3 regions of the Shewanella sedimentimangrovi genome follow, and region 2 is predicted to be linked to each of the others. Evidence: predicted binding sites of a transcription regulator. Region 2 holds the regulator's gene; each other region holds the start of a gene.
The links. Region 2 encodes LexA, which represses DNA repair genes until DNA is damaged. Its sites were predicted from a motif close to TACTGTATNNNNATACAGTA; they were not measured.
Positions count from the first base shown of each region.

Region 1: imuA (translesion DNA synthesis-associated protein ImuA) is a predicted target of LexA. The motif match lies at 4,296-4,315, and genes of this name have one in related genera.
Region 3: JYB85_RS11275 (DNA topoisomerase III) is a predicted target of LexA. The motif match lies at 3,178-3,197, and genes of this name have one in related genera.

Region 1 covers NZ_CP071502.1:1,957,236-1,965,161, reverse strand. The annotation lists gene JYB85_RS08465 (error-prone DNA polymerase) at 1-2,012, opposite strand, end outside; gene JYB85_RS08460 (Y-family DNA polymerase) at 2,012-3,589, opposite strand; gene imuA (translesion DNA synthesis-associated protein ImuA) at 3,589-4,275, opposite strand; gene JYB85_RS08450 (MGMT family protein) at 4,415-4,771, shown strand; gene JYB85_RS08445 (DUF3108 domain-containing protein) at 4,785-5,552, shown strand; gene JYB85_RS08440 (class II glutamine amidotransferase) at 5,573-6,361, opposite strand; gene fadE (acyl-CoA dehydrogenase FadE) at 6,603-7,926, shown strand, end outside.
Region 2 covers NZ_CP071502.1:4,055,537-4,063,462, reverse strand. The annotation lists gene ctaD (cytochrome c oxidase subunit I) at 1-81, opposite strand, end outside; partial or broken gene coxB (cytochrome c oxidase subunit II) at 133-1,242, opposite strand; gene JYB85_RS18135 (cell division inhibitor SulA) at 1,631-2,137, opposite strand; gene lexA (transcriptional repressor LexA) at 2,134-2,757, opposite strand; gene plsB (glycerol-3-phosphate 1-O-acyltransferase PlsB) at 2,908-5,325, shown strand; gene mtr (tryptophan permease) at 5,325-6,569, shown strand; tRNA gene JYB85_RS18115 (tRNA-Gly) at 6,655-6,728, shown strand; gene JYB85_RS18110 (globin family protein) at 6,734-7,162, opposite strand; gene JYB85_RS18105 (VOC family protein) at 7,262-7,926, shown strand, end outside.
Region 3 covers NZ_CP071502.1:2,588,069-2,595,994, reverse strand. The annotation lists gene folC (bifunctional tetrahydrofolate synthase/dihydrofolate synthase) at 1-312, shown strand, start outside; gene JYB85_RS11290 (SPOR domain-containing protein) at 315-926, shown strand; gene JYB85_RS11285 (CvpA family protein) at 1,032-1,520, shown strand; gene purF (amidophosphoribosyltransferase) at 1,559-3,073, shown strand; gene JYB85_RS11275 (DNA topoisomerase III) at 3,209-5,272, shown strand; gene JYB85_RS11270 (DUF4250 domain-containing protein) at 5,279-5,473, opposite strand; gene JYB85_RS11265 (alpha/beta fold hydrolase) at 5,739-7,028, opposite strand; gene JYB85_RS11260 (MBL fold metallo-hydrolase) at 7,232-7,873, shown strand.

The DNA.
Region 1 (7,926 bases), 2.1 Mb from region 2:
CCACCGGAAAAACCGGCCGCCACCATGGCCAGTTTGATCACCTGCTCCTGGAATATCGGCACCCCCAGGGTGCGGCTCAGCACCTCACGCACCGCCTCGCTGGGATAGGACACGGGCTCTAATCCCTTGCGCCGCCGTAGGTAGGGATGCACCATATCCCCCTGAATGGGCCCGGGTCTGACTATGGCTATCTGGATCACCAGATCGTAATAACAGGCCGGCCGCAGCCGCGGCAGCATGGACATCTGCGCCCGCGATTCCACCTGAAACACCCCTATGCTGTCACCGCGGCTGAGCATCTCATACACCTCGGGCTGCTCCGGGACTATGCTGCCCATACCAAAGGGCCCAACGTGGCGCCTGAGCAAGGCAAAACACTTGCCTATGGCTGTCAGCATGCCGAGCGCCAGCACATCCACCTTGAGCAATCCCAGGCTTTCGAGATCGTCCTTGTCCCACTGGATCACCGTTCTGTCCGCCATGGCGGCGTTTTCCACCGCCACCAGCTCGCACAGGGGACCGGCGGAGATCACAAAGCCGCCCACATGCTGGGACAGGTGCCGGGGAAAGCCCAGCAGCTGGGACACCAACCCCGGCAACAGGGCCTCGGGCCCCTGCCCCGGCAACTGGGCTTGCAACTGCTGTTGCCAGGGGTTAGCGGGATCGCGCCTGTCCACCGCCTTCACCAGTCGCGCCAGCAGTTCCCGGTCCAGCCCCAGGGCCTTGCCGACATCGGCCATGGCACTCTTGAAGCGGTAGCTGATCACGCTGGCGGCGAGGGCCGCCCGCTCGCGGCCGTACTTGCGATAAATGTACTGGATCACTTCTTCGCGGCGCTCATGTTCAAAGTCCACGTCTATGTCCGGCGGCTCCTGGCGTTCGCGGGAGATAAAGCGCTCAAACAGCATATTGACCCGGGTGGGATCCACCTCGGTGATCCCCAGGCAATAGCAAACCACGGAATTGGCCGCCGAGCCCCGGCCCTGGTGCAGGATCTTGCGCCGCCTGGCAAAGCGCACCAGATCGTAAATGGTCAGAAAAAAATACTCATACCCCAGCTCGGCGATAAGGGTCAGCTCGTGTTGATACTGGCTGCGCACCGCCGCCGGCACCTTGAGGCCAAAGCGGCGCCTGGCCCCGCGGGCCACTTCCCGGGCCAGATAAGTTGCGGCACTCATACCGGGGGGCACCAACTCGCCGGGATACTCATACTTCAGCTCGTCGAGACTGAAGTCACAGAGATCGGCCAACATCAGGCTGCGGGCCAGCCAGGGGGCGGGATAACGCCGAGCCAGCAGGGATAAGGGTTTGAGATAATGCTCGCCGTTCTGACTCAGCAGCCCCTGGGCCTGGTCGAGACTGGTGCCGTGGCGGATGCAGGTCAGCACATCCAAAAGGGGCTGGCGTGCCAGGCAGTGCATGCGCACATCGCCGCCGGCCACACACTCGATGCCGCTGCGGGCCGCCAGGGTCTTGAACGCCGTCAATGCCAGGCTATCTGCGGCGGCCAGGCTGTGCTCGGCCAGCAGCGACAGCCGCTCGCCAAATACCTGCTGCAGGCTTGCGGCGGTTTCCAGCCAGGTGGCCGGCAGGGCCTCCCCGGCCTGCAGGCAATCCCGGGGCGGTCGCCACAGCAAGAGGCATTGGCTCAGGGCCTCACCATCGGCGACAAAATCCGTCAGGGCAATGTGGTATTCCCCCTTGGGTGCCCGGCGCCGGGCAAGGCTTATCAGGCGGCAAAGCTGACCATAGCCCAGGCGGCTGGTGGCCAGCAGCACCAACAGGCCCTCGGGCAGGCGAAAGTGGGCGCCAATGATGAGTTTGATATCGAGCCCCTTGGCGGCCTCATCTTTGGCGGCCTCATGGGCCTTGACCACCCCGGCCACCGAGCACTCATCGGTCAGCGCCAGAGCCTTATAACCCAGGCGTGCCGCCTCGGCCACCAGCTCGGCAGGATGGGAGGCGCCGCGCAGGAAACTGTAGTTGGAAATGGCATGCAGCTCGGCGTACATCAGAACCACCCGTGCAGGTACAGGCCGAGATCGCCGTCGATCCGGCTGCGAAACACCCAGCACAGGCCGCCGTCCCGGTGGCGGGCCAGGTAATAGTCGCGCTGTTGTGGTTGCTGTTGCCACCAGGGGCTGCGAAAGCGCTCGGGCCCCCGCAGCAATACTATGTCGTCGGCGGTAATGGGGCTCGGCGCAGGCAAGAGCCAGGCAGGGCGACAGGCCAGCCTTTGCCTTGGGCTGAGTCCGCCTCCCTCGCAGGGCTCCCCGGCGCCGTGGGCTTGCCAGGCGGATTCAGGCAACAGGGCATCCCGGAAACTGAGGCGCTTCAGGCTCCGGGCCCCAAGTCTTGCCTCCAGCCGCGCCAGCAGGATCTCCTGCTGCTGCTCTTTGGCCATCAGCCCCTGGCTCTTGGTCAACTGGCGTCTGGGAACAAAGCGTCTGGCCGCCAGGGTCAGGGCCACCACGGGCTGACTCAGGCTGTGGCGTTCCAGTTGCAGCCGGCACAGACTCAGCAGCGCCTCGGCCTGATACTCGGCAAAGGGATAGCTCAGTTCCAGTTGCAAAGGGGCGGCGTCCGGATCCCGATAATGCAGGCTCAGCGTCAGCTGCTGCAGCGCCAACTGCCGCTGGCGCAGATACAGGGCCAGTTCGGCAAACATGCGCCCCAGCACAAACACCAGTCCCTGCAATTCACAGGCCTCGAACAGCAGCTCCTGCTTGTGCCTGTAGTGCTCCGGCAAGCGGTAATACTCCAGGGGCTGGGGCAGATCGCCCCTGATCCTGGCCAGCAGACCGGGCAGCCCGGGGCCGAAGCGGATCCCAAGTTCGGCGGCGGGCAACGCCAGCAGCATTTGCAGTTGCACTATGCCCATGCCGGCAAGGCGCGCCAGGCTGTCATCATCCAGCGGCAGCATCTCAACCGGCACGGATCCCAGCGCCCTTGTCAGCGCTTTTGCCTGCGCTGCAGAATCGCTTGGCGGCGCTTGTGCGGCATCGGCGGCTGTAAGGTATTTGGACTCCTGCGGCCACCAGCCCCCTCTGGAACCATTGTCAGAGCCACTGCCTGAGCCACTGTCAGCACCACTGCCAAAGCCGTATGCAGTCAAGGGGCTGTGACGGGCAAGCAACTGGGCCGACAGCGGCGTGGGCCCCAGCGCCAGGGACACGCTGAACCCCAGCGTCTCGAAGCGGCGGCGACAGGCCAGCAGCAAGGGCGGGAGACCGCCGAAGATCTGCGCCATGGACCCCACTTCCAGCAACAGGCTGTCGGGGCAAAGGCCCTCCTGTCCCGGGGGCACCACCCGGGCACTGAAGCTGTAGGCCTGGCGGCAAAGAAATTCCCGCGCCTGCTGCGCCAGAGCCGCCGACCCGGGAAAGGCCTCCAACGCCGGGGCCAGCAGGGCCGCGGTGGCCATGCTCTGGCCCGGCGCTATACCGGCCGCGCGGGCGATATCGCAGCGACTCACAATGCGGGCTTTGGCGGGGTCGTACAGCACCATGGCCCGGGAAGGCTCCAAGCCATGCCGGTAACGCAGAAAGTCCAGCTGCCAATGAGGCAGGTACAGCGCCAGAAACAGCATCAGCCCCAGGGCCCCCGGATCAATTGACCCACAGGTGCATTGGCGGGCAGCAGCCTGTCATGGAGCGCCAGGTTCAGTGACACCTCCCCGGCGCCGCCACGGCGCTTGAGCAGACGGAGCCGCACCTGTGCCCCTTCGCCGGGCTCCAGCGCCAGCTTGAGCGGCACCGGATGGGCCTCTTGCTGGGATGGCAGGCAGACTATGCCGAGACTCTGGCCTTTTTCACTGGCCAGTTGCAGACGCCTTGCTTCACTCAGACTCAGGTGCGTCAGCCAGGCGAGCACCAGCTGGCAGCCGCCACTACTCAGCGCCTGCTCCATGGCCCACAGCTGCTCCTTGCGATCCCGGCTATCAACCCAATAGAGCCGCTCTATGGCTATGCCCTGCTGCAACAGGTATTGGGGGACGGGCAACAGCGGCGGCGCCACCAGCAGCACCAGGGCATCGCTTTCATGGCTGAGCGCAGCCAACAGAGGCGACAGCAGCGCCAGTTCCCCGAGCCCGGGATGGGGACAGATGAGTTCGCACACCCCCTGCCGCGGCCAGCCGCGGTCAGGCAACAGGGCATCAAGGCTGTCAAAGCCGCTGCCATGGCCTGGCACCAGCGGCGCTATCTCTTGCCCAACCCAGATATCCTGGCGTGCCAACAGTGATGGCAAGGCATGCACTGACTGTCGCTCTCCCATATCGGCTCCCATCAATCAAATACTGTGTTTATATACAGTATAGATAAGCAGGCATGAAACGCCAAGCCCCTTGCAGGACTAGGCAGCCGGGATGGCAGCCGCTACACTGCCGCCACAGGACAACAGCACGGGAACCGCCATGGACTCCTCTTTACCCACCCTGGGCATGAACGAAAAAATCTGGTTAATAGTGGCCATGATCCCCGAGGGCAAGGTCTGCAGTTATGGCCGGATCGCCGATTATGCCGGCCTGCCTGGCCGGGCCCGCCACGTCTCCAAGGCACTCAAGCTGGCGCCTTGCGCACTGGGGCTGCCATGGCATAGAGTCATTAATAGCCAGGGCAAAATCTCCTTTCCACTCGACACTGAGGGTTTCCGTGAGCAGCAGGAATTGCTGCGGGCCGAGGGTGTGACAGTGAACCGGGGCAGGATTGCCTTGTCTGAGTATGAGTGGCGCCCGGATCTGGCGACTCTGGTCATGGCCATGCCTTTCTGACTCAAGGAGTTTTATGCGTACTACTTATATACGTACTTTTATGCGTGCATTGGTGTTTGCGCTGACCGCGCTGCTGAGCCTGGCACTCCCAGGAGCCTGGGCCCAAAGCCCACTGGCACCCCAAAGTGCCGAGTACAAGGTATTTTACGGTGACATCGAACTGGGTCAGGCCAGATACATACTGCCGCCGCCCGACGGCAACTTCTACCAGTACCAATTTGATTCCAGCCTGAGCCTGCTGGTACTGAGCGACATGCGCCATATCCGCACCGAATTTACCCTGGAGGGCACCAATCTGTCCCCGGTGCGCTTTATGCACCAGCGGGAAGGCACGGGACCGAATTTCAATGAGCAGGCCGCCTTTCTCAAGGCCCAGGGCGTGGTGCACAGCCGTTATAAGGATGAAAAGGCCAAATTGCCCTATGAGGGTGAGCTGCACGATCCCATGACGGTGCAGTTGCAGCTGCGGTTGGATCTCAGCGCCGGTAAGGAACACATGCTGTATCGTCTGGTGAAGGACAATGAAATTGACGATTACGAGTTCAAGTTGGTGGCCAAGGAGCAATTGATCCTGGCCAGCGGCAGCTATGACACGGTCAAACTGGAAGTGGTACGCAAGAACAACAAGCGCCAGACCTTTATCTGGTTTGCCCCATCACTGGCCTATCTGCCGGTGCGCCTGACCCACTTCGAAAAGGGTGACAAACAGCTGGACATCCAACTGCTGAGCCACCAGTTCAGCGAGATGCCTCCCCAACTGGCCAATAGTCCCGCGTCCTGATCTTTGGCAGGCAGCGGGCATTAGCCCGGCTGCCCCTCACACAACAGCTCGCCCCTGGCAAACAGCTTCCACTGCCCCGGTGTCATCAACTGCCAGGCCTCATTGTCGGTCAGCGGCCGGGTGGCAATGACGGTCACCACGTCTTTGGGGGTGGTTTCCTTGTCAAAGTCGATGACCACGTCCGTGTCTATCAACTTGGCCTTGCCAAATGGGGCGCGGCGGGTGATGTGACACAGGTTATTGCTGCAAAAACACAGCAGGTGCTCACCATCTGTGAGGATCATATTAAAGACGCCCAGGGTGCGGATCTGCTCTGCCAGCGCCGCGGCATAGCGAAACACCGCCTGCATATCCTCGGGCGGGGTATCGCCAAAGTGCTTGACCAATTGCTCCAGTAACCAGCAAAACGCCAACTCACTGTCGGTATCACCCACGGGGCGGAAGCGGCTGACGGGAAAATGTGGCAGATAATCACTCAACTGACCGTTATGGGCATAGGTCCAATAGCGACCCCACAGCTCACGGCTGAAGGGGTGGGTATTTTCCAATGCCACCTCACCGCGGTTGGCCTGACGAATGTGGCTGACCACTACTTCGCTCTTGATGGGATAGGATTTGATCAGTCTGGCAATAAGGGACTGGCTGGAGGGATGGGCATCCTTGAAGGTGCGACTGCCCTTACCCTCGTAAAAAGTAATACCCCAACCGTCCACATGGGGACCGGTCACGCCGCCACGTTCGGCCAGGCCTGTAAAGCTGAAAACAATATCAGTGGGCACATTGGCGCTCATGGCCAGCAATTCACACATCTTTTCCAAAACCCTGTCAGCAAAATGCAATTAACTGATTGTAACCCCTGGGCTTGTTTATCGGAAAGCCGTGACCCTCCAAAAAATTTAAACAATTGTTTGAAAATCACTTGTGTTCCCTTGCGCTTGGGTTTAATTTTACTGCAACACAGGTCTGACCACAGACTATAATTGTGATCAGAAGCGCGTTAATTTTTGCAGACCCGTGGTGGACACAGGTCGCGTTACAAGGAGAACTACAGTGATTACCCTACTCTGGATCATCGCGTTTATCGCGGTCTTGGGTGCCTGCGCTTACCTGCGGGTATCCCTGCTGACTGCCACCTTCGCGGCAGCCATAATGATGACCGCAGGCTGGACCCTGGATTTGGTTGGCACCACAGGCGGCATTATCTTCCTGGCCATCGCCCTGCCACTGAATATCAGCAGCATTCGCCAAAGCCTGTTTACCCGTCCCCTGCTTAAACTGTACCGCGGCATCATGCCGGAAATGTCTTCCACCGAAAAGGAAGCCATTGAAGCCGGTACCACCTGGTGGGAAGCGGATCTGTTCGCCGGTAACCCCAACTGGAAAAAGCTCCACAATTACCCTGTGGCCCGTCTGAGCGCCGAAGAGCAGGCCTTTATCGACGGTCCGGTCAACACTGTGTGCCGCATGGTCAATGAGCATCAGGTGTCCCACCAGTTGGCGGACTTGCCCCCTGAAGTGTGGCAATACCTGAAGGACAACGGCTTCTTCGCCATGATCATCAAGAAGAAGTTCGGTGGTCTGGAATTCTCTGCCTATGCCCAATCCCGGGTTCTGCAAAAGCTGGCCGGCGTGTCCAGTGAGCTGGCCTCGACCGTTGGCGTACCCAACTCCCTCGGCCCCGGTGAACTGCTGCAACACTACGGTACCAAGGAGCAACAGGATTACTACCTGCCACGCCTGGCCAAGGGTCAGGAAGTGCCCTGTTTTGCTCTGACCAGTCCGGAAGCGGGTTCCGATGCCGGTTCCATCCCCGATTACGGCGTGGTCTGCAAAGGCATGTGGAAAGGTGAAGAAGTGCTCGGCATGAAACTCACCTGGAACAAGCGCTACATCACCCTGGCCCCCATTGCCACTGTGCTGGGTCTGGCCTTTAAACTGCGTGACCCCGAGCGTCTGCTGGGCGGCGAGGAAGAGCTGGGTATCACCTGCGCCCTGATCCCCACCGACGTGGAAGGCGTGGAAACCGGTCGTCGCCACTTCCCGCTGAACTGTATGTTCCAAAACGGCCCCACCTTCGGCAAGGACGTATTCGTCCCCTTAAGCTTTATCATTGGTGGTCCCAAGATGGCCGGCCAGGGTTGGCGCATGCTGGTTGAATGTCTGTCCGTGGGTCGCGGCATTACCCTGCCCTCCAACTCCGCCGGTGGCATCAAGACTGCCGCCCTGGCAACCGGTGCCTATGCCCGCATTCGTCGCCAGTTCAAGCTGCCCATCGGTAAGTTGGAAGGCATTGAAGAGCCCATGGCCCGTATCGGCGGTAACGCTTACCTGATGGATGCCGTGACTGCCCTGACCACCACGGGTATCGATCTGG
Region 2 (7,926 bases):
ATAAAGCCAGCGGCGTATGCCGGTGGCGGGGCCGTGATGTTCATGGGTATCGTGCTCATGATCCTGCGTCACTTCGTTGATCCCTGAGGTAAGTTCGCGGCTAATTGAATTCATGTATTCCCCCTACTGCCCATGGTTGTTGACGTCGGCGGCCTGCACCGTGTCACCCGTGTGGTTATCCCAGGCATTACGCTCATAAGTGATAACCGCGGCAATTTCCTGAGCGGTGAGCTGTTTGCCAAAGGCTTGCATAGCCGTACCCGCCTTGCCGTTAATCACAATTTCCAGGTGATTGGCGACAGGACCGGTGGCTATGGGGCTGCCATTGATCGCGGGGAATACGCCCGCCAAACCTGCACCATTGGGTTGGTGGCAGGCAGCACAACGGGCCATGTAAATTTGTTCACCCTGAGCCATGAGGTCATCCATCGACAGGGTTTGTGTCAGCGAGGCTTGGGCTTCCGCCGCTGCCTGTTGAGCAGAGGCTTTCTGGGCCACGAGCCAGTCATCAAACTGGGCTTCGGGCAAGACTTCCACCACTATGGGCATAAAGCCATGCTGCTTGCCGCATAACTCGGCGCATTGGCCCCGGTAGATGCCGGGTTTGTCGATGCGGGTCCAGGCCTCGTTGATGAAACCCGGGTTGGCGTCCTTCTTCACCGCAAAGGCAGGCACCCACCAGGAGTGGATAACGTCATCGGAGGTCATCAGGAAACGTATCTTGCGATTGGCAGGCAAGACCAGCGGTTTGTCTACTTCCAGTAAGTAGTTTTCGCCTTTGGCCTCGTTGCCTTCGATCTGCTCCATTGGCGTGGACAAGATGCTGTAAAAAGCGATGTCCTGATCGAAATAGCTGTAATGCCATTTCCATTGAGAACCTGTGACTTGCACCGTCAGATCTGCATTGGAAGGGTCTTCCATGGCGATCAGGGTTTTGGTGGCCGGTATGGCCATGGAGATAAGGATAATGAAAGGGATAATCGTCCAGGCTATTTCTACCTTGGTGCTCTCATGAAACTGAGCCGCCACAGCGCCCTTGGACTTTCGGTGGTTGATCATGGCGTAAATCATAGCGCCAAATACCACCACCCCGATGGCGCAGCAGATGTACAGAATCGTCATGTGCAGGTGATATACCCTGCCACTGATTTCTGTCACCCCCTGGGTCATATTCAGCGACATGTCTGCCGCTGCCAATTGCGGTGCCATCAGCACCAGAACACAATACAACAATCGCTTCACAAGACGTCTCCTCTGTCAATTGCGAATCGCAACTACAAAGAAGAGTCACACAGTAAGTCTCTGCTCTATGCAAACTCTTCGGTTCCCAAAAAAGCAACGATGACTTCAAAGTGCGTTGGCGGTTTATCTTGTTCTATCTGTAGCCTACTGCCTTGCTAACCACGCCTGCACCTACAGCTGAATATATCGGTCTGATACACAGAGGGCCGTGGTTAAACAGGGCTCACTGCGACGACATAATCTATCCCGGATATAACAAACTATCGTTGTTACCCTGAACTACATTACTTGCAGTTTAAATATTGATCAAGATCACTTTCTTTTCTAATTAACTGAAAAAATTATTGAAAAAAAGAGCCCCACTGGGGCTCAAGGGGATGGAAGGGGATCAGTGCAGCGGTTGAAACTGGTTGGAAAGGGTCATGGGAATAGCGGCTTGGTGGCAAGGATTTCCATGAGAGTGAGCATTTACATCCTGAAATATGACGCCCATGGCAACCGCACTCTTGGCAACCAGCTGTAAGCGGCGTTCATCTCTGGGGGCCAGGCTGCTGCTCCAGCAAAGTACCGCACTGGAAGTGCCACTGGTCAGCGCTCTTTCCATGGCCCACAGGGTTTCCACTTCATCCTTGGCATGCACCAGTAAGACCCTGTCCATACGCACGCCGGCCTGGGCCAGGAGGTCTTTGTAGCCTATATTGGGCGGACTGATCAGCACTATCCATCGACCCTGATGACTCAGCTGCGCCAATTGGGGGCACAAGTGCTTTAGTTCGTTACGGCCCTGATCGCTGGTGGTCAGCATGCTGACTTCCGTATTGGCGCCGGCATTGTCAGCAGGCAGGTCGCGCCACAGGCCGGGATGGCGGGGAGCATTACCGAGCAGCTTGTTCATAACCAGTCTCCGTTACGGATGACACCGACCGCCAGACCTTCAATGGTCAGACTTTGGCAGCTGAGATCGACTTTTATGGGGGCGTAGGCTTCGTTTTCGGCATGCAGGTAAACCACATTGCCCTTGCGTTCGAAGCGTTTGACCGTCACATCATCTTCAACCCGGGCGACCACCACCTGACCGTTACGGGCCTGCTGCATCTTGTGTACCGCCAACAGATCGCCTTCGAGTATGCCTATGTCCTTCATACTGTCACCCCGAACCCGCAGTAAAAAGTCGGCCTGGGGGCGGAACATGGCTGGATCCACCTGGTAATACTGCTCCACGTGTTCCTGGGCCAAAATAGGCTCACCGGCCGCCACCTGACCTATCAGCGGCAATCCCTGATGCTCAGCGTCTTCATGTTCGTCGCCCGCAAGACGAATACCGCGGGAGGTGCCGGGCATAATTTCAATACAGCCCTTCTTGGCCAGTGCCTTGAGATGTTCTTCGGCGGCATTGGCACTTTTGAAGCCCAAACGTGTGGCAATTTCGGCACGGGTTGGCGGCATACCGGTATCGGCGATATTGCGTTTGATCAGGTCCAGTATTTCAGCCTGGCGCGGTGTCAGCGGTCTCATACTCATTCCTGTTTTTCTATACAGTTACTGTTAGTATATACAGTATTTTAAACAGCGCAAGTATTAACCAGTGTTTAGATTATTGGCACTGTGACTGTGTGGTCTGATATTCTATGCGGCTAACGAAGTGGCCAAGATTGCTGAAGAAGAATGTCAACCCAAGACTCGCTGTGGTATAGAACCCTCCGCTGGATCCAGAAAAAACTGGTGCACACCATAGTGGTGCCCCAGGAGCCTTTTGCCGATCTTAATCTTGATGCGGCACGCCCCCTGGTTTACGTCATGAAAACCGAATCGGTCAGTGATATTGCCGCCCTGAGTGAAGTCACCGCCAAGTTTGGCTTGCCAAGCCCCTATGAGTCCCTGCACTTGAATGGTTTGAGCAGTCCGAGGGTGGTTTGCCTTGAGGGGGCGAAACCCCTGTTTGGGCAGCGTCAGGGCAATGAACCCTTCCTCAATGCTTTTATGCAGTTACTGTCTGTCCATAAGCAAAAGCCGGAGCTGGATATCCAGCTGGTCCCGGTGAGCCTTTATTGGGGCCGGACTCCGGGCAAGGAAGATGACAGCATGCGCGCGGCATTACTGGAGCGGGAAAATCCCACCTGGCTGCGCAAGTGCCTGATGATATTGTTCCTCGGTCGTCACAACTTCGTGCAGTTTTCCAATGCGGTTTCCCTGCGTTATATGGCCGATGAACACGGCACCGACAAACGCATTGCCCAGAAACTGGCCCGGGTGGCCAGGGTGCATTTCCGCCGTCAGCGCAAGGTGATGACAGGTCCGGCTTTGCCTAATCGTCAGGCCATGTTCCATGCGCTGTTGCAGTCCGATAACCTCAAAAAGGCCATTGCCGAAGAAGCGGCTGCCAAGAAGGTATCCGAGGCCAAGGCTCGCGAAACGGCTATAGGTTATCTCGACGAGATAGCGGCCGATTATTCGGACAGCCTGGTGCGGGTGGCGGAGCGCATGCTGACCTGGCTGTGGAACAAGCTCTACAGCGGTATCAATATCCGCGGTGCCGAGCAGGTTCGTCAGCTGCACCATGATGGCCATGAAATTGTCTATGTGCCCTGTCATCGCAGTCACATGGATTACCTGCTGCTGTCCTACATCCTTTATTACCAGGGCATGGTACCGCCTCATATCGCGGCCGGTATCAACCTCAACTTCTGGCCGGCGGGACCTTTGTTCCGTCGCGGCGGCGCCTTCTTTATTCGCCGCAGCTTCAATGGCAATAAGCTCTATACCGCAGTGTTCCGCGAATACCTGGATCAGCTGTTTGCCAAGGGCTATTCGGTGGAGTATTTCACCGAAGGTGGCCGTTCACGCACCGGTCGTCTGCTGGCGCCCAAAACCGGCATGCTGGCCATGACACTGAACAGTGTACTGCGTGGCATAGAGCGTCCGGTCACCCTGGTGCCCGTGTATCTGGGCTATGACCATGTGATGGAAGTGGCCACCTATCACAAGGAACTCAGCGGCAAGAAAAAACAGAAGGAATCCCTGTGGCAGGTACTGGGCATCATCCGCAAGCTGCGCAATTTCGGTCAGGGCTATGTGAATTTCGGCGAGCCCATCACCTTGCAATCTTTCCTCAGCGACCGTGTTCCCGAGTGGCGCGGTGCCCTGGATGAGGACCCGGATCAGAAACCTTCCTGGCTGACGCCGGCGGTCAATGCCCTGGCCAATCAGGTGATGACCCGAATAAATAATGCCGCGGCCGCCAGTTCGGTCACCCTCAACAGTCTGGTATTGTTGGCCTCCGAGCAAAATGCCCTGGAGCGCAGCCAGCTGGAGCGCCAGTTGGATCTGTATCTGAAGCTGCTCAAACAGGTGCCTTATACCTCCTACATCTCGGTGGCAGAAGGTAACGGCCATCAACTGGTGGAGCAGGGACTGAAACTGAACAAGTTTGTGCAGTATTCCGATGCCCTGGGTGACATCATTGCGATTGAAGAGCATCAGGCGATTTCCCTGACCTACTACCGCAATAATGTCATTCATCTGATGGTGGTTCCGTCATTAATAGCCAGCTGCCTGGTGCACCATGAAAAGATCGGCCGGGAAGAAATACAGGCCATTGTGGCCGAGTTTTATCCCCTGCTTAAGGCCGAACTCTTTATGGGCATAGAAGATGTGCCCGCCTATGTGGATGCCGTGCTGGATCAATTGATTGAAGATGGTCTGGTTACCGCTACCGACACATTGCAGGCGGTGAACGAGCGCATCAACCAGCTGTTGCTGCTGGCGGGAATTATCAGTGAAACCCTGCAGCGCTATGGCATTATCTTCAACCTGCTTGCCGCCAAACCCCACATAGAAAGGGCTGAACTGGAAAATGAAAGTCATTTGCTGGCCAGTCGCCTCGGCGCCCTGCATGGTATTACCGCGCCCGAGTTCTACGACAAAAAGCTCTATGGGACTTTGTCCAGCAAACTCAAGGAATTGGGGTATCTTGCCCAGGAGTCTCAAAGCGCAGATGTCGTCAGGATCCGCGACCATGTGAATGGCTTGCTGCGTACCACGGTTCGCCAAACCATAGTTGACACAGTGGCCAAGGAGAGCTAATGGCTAACCATATGGACGTGCATGCCCCGAAATCCCTGTTGGGTGGTGCCATGATTATTGCCGGCACCACGGTCGGGGCCGGCATGTTTTCCCTGCCCGTGGTGGGGGCTGGCATGTGGTTTGGTTATTCGCTGCTGATGATGGTCGGGGTCTGGCTGTGCATGTTGCTTTCGGGTTTGCTGCTGCTGGAAACCAACCTGCGTTTTGAGCCGGGCGCCAGCTTCGATACCCTGACCCGGGAATCGCTGGGCCGTTTTGGTCGCATAGTCAATGGCCTGTCGATTGCGTTCGTGCTCTACATACTTACCTACGCCTACATCAGCGGCGGCGGTTCCATAGTTAATCACAGCGTCGCCGGTTTGGGGCTGGAGCTGCCCCAAAGCCTGGCGGGCTTACTCTTTGCACTGGTGTTGGCGACCGTGGTGGTGATCAGCACCAAGGCGGTGGACAGGATAAGTACCCTGATGCTGGGGGCCATGATCATCAGTTTCTTCCTGGCCATAGCCCAGCTGCTGTTGGATGTGGACACCACTACCTTGTTTCAGCCCGATGGCGAGCAGCGCTTTGCACCTTTCCTGTGGGCTGCACTGCCCTTCGGGCTGGCAAGCTTCGGTTATCACGGTAATGTGCCTTCCCTGGTGAAATATTATGGCAAGGAGCCGGCAAAAGTTGCCAAGGCGCTGTTTATCGGCACCTTTATCGCGCTGGTTATCTACACCTGTTGGATGCTGGCCACCATGGGCAACCTGCCGCGCAGCCAATTCAGCGACATCATTGCCCAAGGGGGCAATATGGGGGTGTTGGTGGCGGCACTGACCCAGGTCATGTCAAATAGCTGGCTGGCAAGCATGTTGACCCTGTTTGCCCACCTGGCGGTGGCGTCTTCCTTCCTGGGGGTGACCCTGGGCCTGTTTGATTACCTGGCGGATCTGTTTGGTTTTGCCGACGATGGCAAGGGTAGGTTAAAGACAGCCTTGGTGACCTTTGTGCCACCCACAGTGCTGGGACTGCTGTTCCCCGACGGTTTCCTGGTGGCCATTGGCTTTGCTGCCCTTGCTGCCACGGTCTGGACCCTGATAGTCCCGGGTATGATGGCCCACAGGATGCGCCGTGCCGACCCAGGCTACACAGGATTCAAGGTTCCCGGCGGCAAGGCGGTGATACTGCTGGTGGTGGCCTTCGGCATACTGACAGCGGCCTGTCATTTGCTGGCCATGGCACAATGGCTGCCTGTATACGCCTGATAAGTCGAGCTCAGCGTGTCTGGGCTTGACAATGATTTTTAAATCAGTAGTTTATAACGCAGATAAACCAAGGTTATTTCGGTTCGCGGGTGTAGTTCAATGGTAGAACGGCAGCTTCCCAAGCTGCATACGAGGGTTCGATTCCCTTCACCCGCTCCAACTCCCTACGCCGGCGTTACTTCCTTATCCATTTCCGCCTTCATTACATCCGCCACCAGGTGGATTACCGCTATCCAAGCCGCTTTGACTTCGTCGGTATAGGCATCCCCCAGTCCCTGTTTCAGGGTAAATAACAGCGCATTGCCCACTGGACTGAAATGGTTGGTTTTGACCCCGTATTTCACATGGCGCCTGGCCAGGTCCTGCAATATGGGCACCAGCTTGTCCGGCGCTTCCAGCCCCTGCACCGCAGCATCCAGCATGGCCATCAGTTTGCGTCCCTGACTGCGCAGATCCTGGCGAAACAGCAGCTTCAGTTTGGGGTCTATCTCAAACAAGGTGCGGTAGAACAGCGCCGCGGCCGCATCGGCTTCGGGTTTGACCAGGGCAAATGAGTGTTTGATTAAGCGGACTTGCTGGGCTGTGACTGACATCCCTATGTCTCCATTGCACTTTATCCTGGTTACAGCATAGACAAATATTCCATCCCTGACTTTACTAAAGACTCATGGGTGAAAAAGGGAACTGCAATCATGAAGATATCAGCCTATCAATCGGGTCACCCCTGTTGGAGCGAGCTGGGTACCACGGACTGGCCAGGTGCCAAGCAGTTTTACCGGACCCTGCTGGGCTGGGAAATGGCTGACTTGGTGGCACCGGCCGGCGCCTTCTGTATGTTCACCCTGGAGGGGGACGATCTGGGGGCCATTTTTAAATTGCCGGAGGGTGAGGTCAGCCAATGGGGCGGTTATTTCGCCTGCGATAATCTTGAGGCTACCGTAGCCCGCGCCGAAGCGGCCGGTGGCAGTCTGCTGTTTGGCCCCCACGCTGTCGCCCAGGCCGGTCGTATGGCGCACATGGTCGATCCCCAGGGGGCCCGCTTCTCCCTGTGGCAGGCCGATAAACACATAGGGGCGCGCCGCTTCGGTGAATCGGGCAGCCTGTGTTGGATGGAATTGGCCTGCCGGGAGCCGTCCCGTGCCATGGATTTCTATCACCGGGTGTTCGGCTGGGATTTTCGCACTTCATCCCTGCCGGGTATGGAATACCACGAGGTACTGGCCGATGGCCGGGAATGCGGTGGCATCATGCCCATGGATTCTGAAGAGCCGGCCAATTGGCTGCTGTATTTTCAGGTGCGTGATTGCGACGCTGTCACAGGGCAAGCCCTTAGCCTGGATGGTGAAGTCTGTGTGCC
Region 3 (7,926 bases), 1.5 Mb from region 2:
CTTGCCGCTTATGACGGCAAACGCATCCGCGCCCTGTGCGGCATGCTCAAGGACAAGGATATCGCCGGCGTGATGCAGATTATGACCCCCGTCATCAGTGACTGGTATCTGGTGAGCCTGGGTGGTGAGCGCGGGGCAAGCGCCGACACCTTGCGCGATTGTTTGCCGGCAAGTGCCAGTGTTCGCTGTTTTGCCGGGATGGACGAGGCCAGGGATGCCGTGCTTGCAGAAGCCGGCAAGGATGAGGTGGTAATTGTGTTTGGCTCCTTTTACACTGTGTCCGGGTTCAAGTCGTTGATGGGTGGTAACTAGGTTTGTCGAGTCAGTTTCATAACCGTTTGGTCGGTACCGTGGTGTTGGTGGCCCTGGGGGTTATCTTCCTGCCCGATATTCTTGATGGCAAAAAGGCGCGGGTGGAAGAGCAGTTCGCCGAGATCCCCCTGCGTCCGGAGGCCAGTGCCGAGCTGTTGCCCGCCAGTCAGTTTGAACCCGAGAGTCTGGCTGAGGATGACGATGCGGGTGCGCCGTCTGCGGCCGATGAATCGGTGACTGAAACCGCCACCGCCGAGCCAGAGCCAGAGCGCAAGCCTGCGGAGGCCGAGGTCAAGCAAACAGCGCAGGCTCAGCCTCAAACTCAGGCCAAGCCGGTACAGACCCAAAGCCAGCGCAGTGCCAAGCAGGCGGCCTGGACGGTGCAATTGGGCGCCTTCAGCAACGCCGCCAATGTGCAGGCCCTGGTGAAAAAACTGCGCAAGGCCGGCTTCAGCGCCTACACCCTGCCGGCAAGGCCCGTGGATGGTAAGTTGACCAAGGTGTATATCGGTCCAGATGTGTCCCAGGAGAAGCTCACTCGTTTGCTTACCGAGGTGGAAAAATTGACCCAGCTCAAGGGCAAGGTTGTAGCCTACGATCCACTGGAAAGCTGAGTGTTGCCACTTACGAACAATTTATTTGCCGTCGCGGGGGTGAGAATCTCCCGCTTCTCTGTTAGAATCGCGCCGTCCTGAAGCCTGTGCCGGAAAGCCCATTCCATGGTCTGGATTGACTACGCCATCATTTTTGTCATCGGATTGTCGACCTTAATCAGTCTGATCCGCGGTTTTGCCAAAGAAGCCATGTCTCTGGTGGTATGGTTTGCGGCCTTTTTCATTGCCAGCCAGTTTTATCTGGATCTCGCACAGCAACTGACCCAGATCGCCGACGAAATGCTGCGCAATGGCGTTGCCATTGCCATACTCTTTGTCACCACCCTCATCCTCGGCGCGCTCATCAATTATCTTCTTGGCCAATTGGTGGCCAAAACCGGATTATCGGGTACCGACAGGCTGCTTGGCCTGTGTTTCGGTGCCCTGCGCGGCGCTTTGATCGTCAGCGCCATGCTGTTTTTCCTGGATGCCTTTACCGGCGCGCCCAATACCCCATGGTGGAAGGCGTCGCGATTGGTCCCCGAGTTTGGGGTGGTCATCCAGTGGTTTTTCCATTACCTGGAAAATACCTCGAGCTTTGTACCCAAAATATAAAAAATACAATCACATCTTAAATACGAGGAAACTCTCACATGTGTGGTATCGTCGGAATTGTTGGCCATTCATCGGTTAACCAAACCATCTATGATGCCTTGACCGTGCTTCAGCACAGAGGTCAAGACGCGGCCGGCATAGTCACTGTTGATGGTGGCGCTTTCAGATTACGCAAGGCCAACGGCTTGGTGCGTGATGTGTTCGAGCCCAAGCATATGCAACGTCTCCAGGGTAACGCCGGCATCGGCCATGTGCGTTACCCCACCGCCGGCAGCTCCAGTGCCTCCGAAGCTCAGCCCTTCTACGTCAATTCGCCCTACGGTATTTCTCTGGCCCATAACGGCAACCTGACCAATACCCTGGAGTTGGCCGAGCGTCTGAAGCAGCAACGCCGTCACGTGAACACCACCTCGGATTCCGAAGTGTTGTTGAACCTGCTGGCCGATGAACTGCAGCAGGTGCAAACGGCTCATTTGTCGAGTGAACAGGTGTTTGATGCTGTGACCAAGGTGCATGCCCAGACCCGTGGTGCCTATGCCGTGGTGGCCATGATAGTGGGCGAAGGCCTGGTGGCGTTCCGCGACCCCTATGGTATTCGTCCTCTGGTGCTCGGCAAGCACGAAACTGCCAATGGTACCGAGTACATGGTGGCTTCCGAAAGTGTTGCCCTGGACGCGGTCGGCTTTGAGGTGATGCGCGATGTGGCCCCCGGTGAGGCCGTGTACATCACCCTCGATGGTCAGTTGTTTACTCGCCAATGCGCCGCGACGCCGAGCTACTCACCCTGTATCTTCGAATTCGTGTATTTTGCCCGTCCGGACTCCACCATAGACAAGGTGTCTGTGTATGCCAGCCGGGTCAACATGGGCGCCAAGCTGGGTGAGAAGATCAAGAAAGAATGGTATGACCATGACATTGACGTGGTGATCCCTATTCCCGAAACTTCCTGTGATATCGCGCTGGAAATTGCCCGTTGCATGGACCTGCCGTATCGTCAGGGTTTCGTGAAGAACCGCTATATTGGCCGGACCTTTATCATGCCCGGTCAGCAGGAGCGCAAGAAGTCGGTGCGCCGCAAGCTCAATGCCATCAACGCCGAATTCAAGGGCAAGAATGTGCTGCTGGTGGATGACTCCATAGTGCGCGGTACCACCTCAGAGCAGATCATCGAAATGGCCCGTGAAGCCGGCGCCAAGAAGGTGTACTTTGCCTCTGCGGCCCCGGAAATCCGCTTCCCGAACGTGTACGGTATCGACATGCCCACTTCCAACGAGCTGATAGCTCATGGTCGTGATGCCGATGAGATTGCCAAGCTTATTGGTGCCGATGGCATCATATTCCAGAATCTGACCGATCTGGTGGAAGCCGTACGTATGGAGAATCCGGAGATCAAGCGCTTTGAGACCTCGGTATTCGATGGTCACTACATCACCAACGATGTGGATCAGGCCTACCTGGATCACCTGACCCAGCTGCGCAACGATGACGCCAAGGCCAATCGCAACAAGGATATTGGCACCAACCTTGAGCTGCACAACGTCTGCCATCCTTGATAGATGTTGGCTTGAACAACGCCGGTCCCAGTGACCGGCGTTGTTGTTTTTGCGGTCGGATCCCTGGGGCCAACTTGCCTTGTCAGCGCAGCTGGTTTACATTTTACTGTAAATTCATCCAGTGCTTTAAACGCCATGATCCTCTATATTGCCGAGAAGCCCAGCCTGGGGCGGGCCATTGCCGATGTGTTGCCAAAGCCACACACCAAGGGCGACGGCTATATCCAGCTCGGTAACGGCGATTGCGTCACCTGGTGCATTGGCCACTTGCTTGAGCAGGCCGAGCCCGATGCCTACGATCCCGCCTTCAAATCCTGGCAGTTTGAACACTTGCCCATAGTGCCCCAGCGCTGGCAACTGGTGCCCAAAGCCAGTGCCAAGGGGCAGCTGGCGGTGGTCAAGCGCCTGCTGAAACAGGCAAGCACCATAGTGCATGCCGGCGATCCCGACCGGGAAGGGCAGTTGTTGGTGGACGAGGTGCTGTCCTTTGCCGGTGTCGATGCGGCGAGGCTCGCCAACACCCGCAGGCTGCTGATAAGCGATCTCAACCCCGAAGCGGTGAAACGGGCCCTGGCGCAGCAAAGATCCAACAAGGAATTTGTGCCGCTCGCCACTTCGGCCCTGGCCCGCAGCCGCGCCGACTGGCTCTATGGCATGAACATGACCCGGGCCTATACCCTGGCCGGGCGCAAGGTGGGCTATCAGGGGGTATTGTCCGTGGGCCGGGTGCAGACACCTCTGCTGGGACTGGTGGTGCGCCGCGATGCCGAGATAGCCAATTTCCAGCCCAGGGATTATTACGAGGTACTGGCCCATATCATCACTACCCGGGGTGAGCGCTTTTGTGCCAAGTGGCAACCGAGTGAAGCTTGTCAGCCCTACATGGATGAGGAAGGACGGGTCTTGTCCCAGCGCCTGGCGCAAAAGGTGGTGGACAGCATAGGCAATCAACCGGCGCAGTTGTTAACTTTGGAAACCAAACCCAAAAGACAGGCGCCGCCCTTACCCTACAGTTTGTCGGCACTGCAGATTGATTGTGGCAAGCGCTTTGGTATGAGTGCCAAGGAGGTGCTGGATACCGCCCAGGCCCTCTATGAAAAACACAAGCTTATCACCTATCCGCGCTCGGATAGTCGCCATCTGCCGAAGGCGCAGCTGGCACAGGTGCCGACCACCTTGGCTGCGATAACCCAGGGCGCCGCCGAGCTGACTGCGGGTATGGATGCGCCGGATCCCAAACGGGTGTCCAAGGCCTGGGACGATAGCAAGGTGGATGCCCACCATGCCATAGTGCCGACCGAGAAGGTTGCCAACCTGGCAAGCCTGGCGCTCAGGGAGCGGCAACTGTATCTGCAGATTGCCCGCCAGTACCTGGCACAGTTTTATCCCCACCATGAATATTATGAGACCGAGGTGCTGCTGCAAATCGCCGGTGGCCGCTTTGGCAGCAAGGCCAAACGGATAACCCGCCCCGGCTGGAAGCCGCTCTTCGGCCAGCAGCAGGAAGACGATGAGGGGCAGTCAAACCTGCCGGCCCTCAATGCCAATGAACCGCTGCACTGTGAGCGCGGTGAACTGCTCAGCAAGCAAACCCAGCCCCCCAAGCATTTTACCGATGCCACACTGCTGGCGGCCATGACGGGCATTGCCCGCTACGTACAGTCGGCCGACATCAAGAAAATCCTCAAAGAAACCGATGGTCTGGGCACAGAGGCGACCCGGGCGGGGATTATCGAACTGCTGTTCAAGCGGGGCTTTCTTGTGCGCCAGGGCAAGCAGATATTGGCCACCGACGCCGGCAAGGGGCTTATCGCCAGTCTGCCCGAGGTGGCCACCACGGCCGATATGACGGCGCTGTGGGAAAGCCGGCTCAACGGCATCAGCCACAGGGAACTGGCTTATCAGGCCTTTATGGCACCTTTGACCGAGCAGTTGCAGGGGCTGATCGCCGAGGCGGCCGCCAGTGTGCCGATGGCGCTAGCCGGCGTGAGCGCCAAACCCGCCTGGAAAAAGGGCCGGGGTGGACGCAAAGGCTATTCATCCAAAGGCAATTCTTCTAAAAGCTATTCTGGCAAAGGAACCACTGCGAAAGGTAATAGTGCCAAACCCAAGACAGGCGCTGCAGCAGGTAGCAGCACAAGGAGAAGTGCTGTCAAAGGGACGGGGGCAGGCAAAAGCCGTAGCAGTGCAATTGCCTGAGCTAAGTTATTTGGCTCGATATTGGTTGCTGATCGGATCGTAACGATAGCCGCAGCGGGCCAGACGCCTGTCCAGCTCGGCGCCATCCATATCCAGCTCGTACAGGAGTTCGGCCTTGTCCTTGCACTGCAGCCGCAATTTCTCATTGACTATGCCCAGCAAAATTTCCGGCGCCAGGGCTTGGGGATTGTGAATATCCATCTGCTTGGGTCTCCTTGTGAAAGGCTCTTTCACAGTATCGGTCAGCGTGCTGGCCCGGGCAAGCCACAGGCGAGGGCAGAAGGCCTGGCAGTGCGCAACAAGCAAAAAAAAAAAGAGCAAGCCAAAACGGGCTTGCTCTGAAAGCAATGATCAATTCACGGAACGGTTGGAACACTGCGATTGTGCCCCACGAGCCTTAACCGAGACTGAATCAGCTCGGTTTATCGGCAAGTCATGGGCTTTATCATCTGCTTACGCCATTGGCTCAGCGCAGCAGCTTGCCACGGTTAAGGGCGATTAGCCTGTCAAGCACCCGTTCGCCATCCATGCGGATGCCATTGTGCTCATATTCCGAGGTCAGCCAGTAGCGCAGTCCCTTGACCTTGGCCGCCGTGGCCAGGCTGTATTCCATCTCGACAAACATGTCTTCGCTGTAGATGGCCGCTGCGACGGGTACCTGGTTTTGCCCCAGTTGCTGTTCGTCATAGAGCGCCGGCCAGTCCTGCTTGGCTGCCAGCAGGTGTGCGGCATCGCGCAGGGGGCGAAGGCTGGCAAATTGCTCAAACATCCAGGGGTAAATCATTTCTCCGGTCAGCAATAAAGGCTTGTCGGCATCGTAGTGAAACTCGGGATAGTCGTTTCTTACCCTGTGGGCGGCCCAGTCGGACGCCTGGTCCTGACAATAGATGGCCTCGTGCAGCACGGCAAACAGCGGATTGCTGTTGTAATCCAGCATCTGACTGAATTGCACCGCGAAAAAGGGATTGAGCACAGTGCCCTGGGTGGTTTGCAACAGTGCCTGTTCCAGCAGGTAATACACGGCTTCGGGGCCGCCTTCCATACCCAATTGGATCCCGAGCAGCTGCAGCATTTCCACCGTCAGGGTTTCACCGCTGGCAAGCCTGGGCTTGTGCTGTGTTATATGGGCGGCAAGTTTGTCGAGCAGCGCCTGGGCATCGGGGAAGCGCTGGTGAAAGTTGCGGTTTTTTTGCAGTACCCGCTTATAGGTGGCGCGGTATACGGCTTCGGCATTGAGGCTCAGAGGCGGTATGCCGCCGGTGATATAGGCTTCTTTGAGTCCCTGTGGTGCAAAGCTTAAGTAGTTGAGCACACAGAAGCCGCCGAAACTTTGCCCTAATATGGTCCAGGGCGTGTCTGGGCTCAGTTTGCCCCGAACCCATTCTGCATCCCGAACTATGTTGTCGGCGCGAAAATGGCTCAGGTATTCGGCCTGTTCATTGGGACTCAGGCCGGCGAGGCTTTGGTAATTGATGGGCGACGACAACCCGGTACCACGCTGGTCGAGCAGCAGCACCCGGTATTCATCCAATGCCCTTTTGATCCAGCCTGAATCGCCCATGGGCCTTTGGGCCGCGAATCCCGGGCCGCCCTGGAAATACACCAGGAAGGGCAGTTCGGCATTTTCCTTACCGCAACGGACCAGTTCGCGCACGAAAAGGTCAATCTTGGCCCCATTGGGCTGACTGTGATCCACTGGGACCTGGAATTGGTGTTTGTGGGCAATAACGCCGGCGAGTTTTTGGGTGCTGTGCATTTCTGACTCCGAAAGACATGTGCGTCGAATTGTATACAAAAATACCGGCCTGTGGCAGCCATTAGCCTTTTTCAGCGCAAAATCGGTCGACGCGGACAGATCGCAGTTTGCAGGTTTTATCCGTTGCAGGCTGGCAATTTATCATTCGGCTGGCGTACTCTAGGGCCAGGTTTTCCAAGCAATAGTAGTTTTCAAAAGTGGTTATGAAGTATCTCATTATTCCTGTGACGCCCTTTCAGCAAAATTGCACCTTGCTCTGGTGTGAAAGCAGCCTCAAAGCTGCTGTGGTCGATCCCGGTGGTAATCCTGAGCGGATCCGCGCCGAAATATCCCGCCTTGGTCTGAGTCTGGAAATGGTGCTGCTGACCCACGGGCACCTGGACCATGTGGGCGCCGCGGTTGAAATGGCCGAAAGCTTTGGGGTAGAAATCCTCGGGCCCCACGAAGATGACAGTTTCTGGTTGCAGATGCTGCCGCAGCAGAGTCAACGTTTTGGTTTTCCCCCTTGTGCCGCGTTTGAGCCCAGTCGTTACCTGATTGAAGGGGATGTCATCAGCATAGGGGAAGAGCGCCTCGAAGTGTTGCATTGCCCGGGCCATACGCCGGGCCACCTGGTGTTTTTCCATCGCGCCGACATGCTGGCGCTGGTGGGGGATGTGCTGTTCAATGGCTCCATAGGTCGCACCGATTTTCCACGCTCCAACCATGAGCAGTTGCTGCACTCCATCAAAAACAAACTATGGCCGCTCGGCGACGTCAGCTTCATACCCGGTCATGGCCCCATGTCGACCTTTGCCAGAGAGCGCCTCAGCAACCCCTTCGTGGCTGATCCCCGATTTGGTTGATGTCGGGTTTGGTGTTTTATTTCACAAACTTTGCCCCAAGTCCGGTTTTTGCA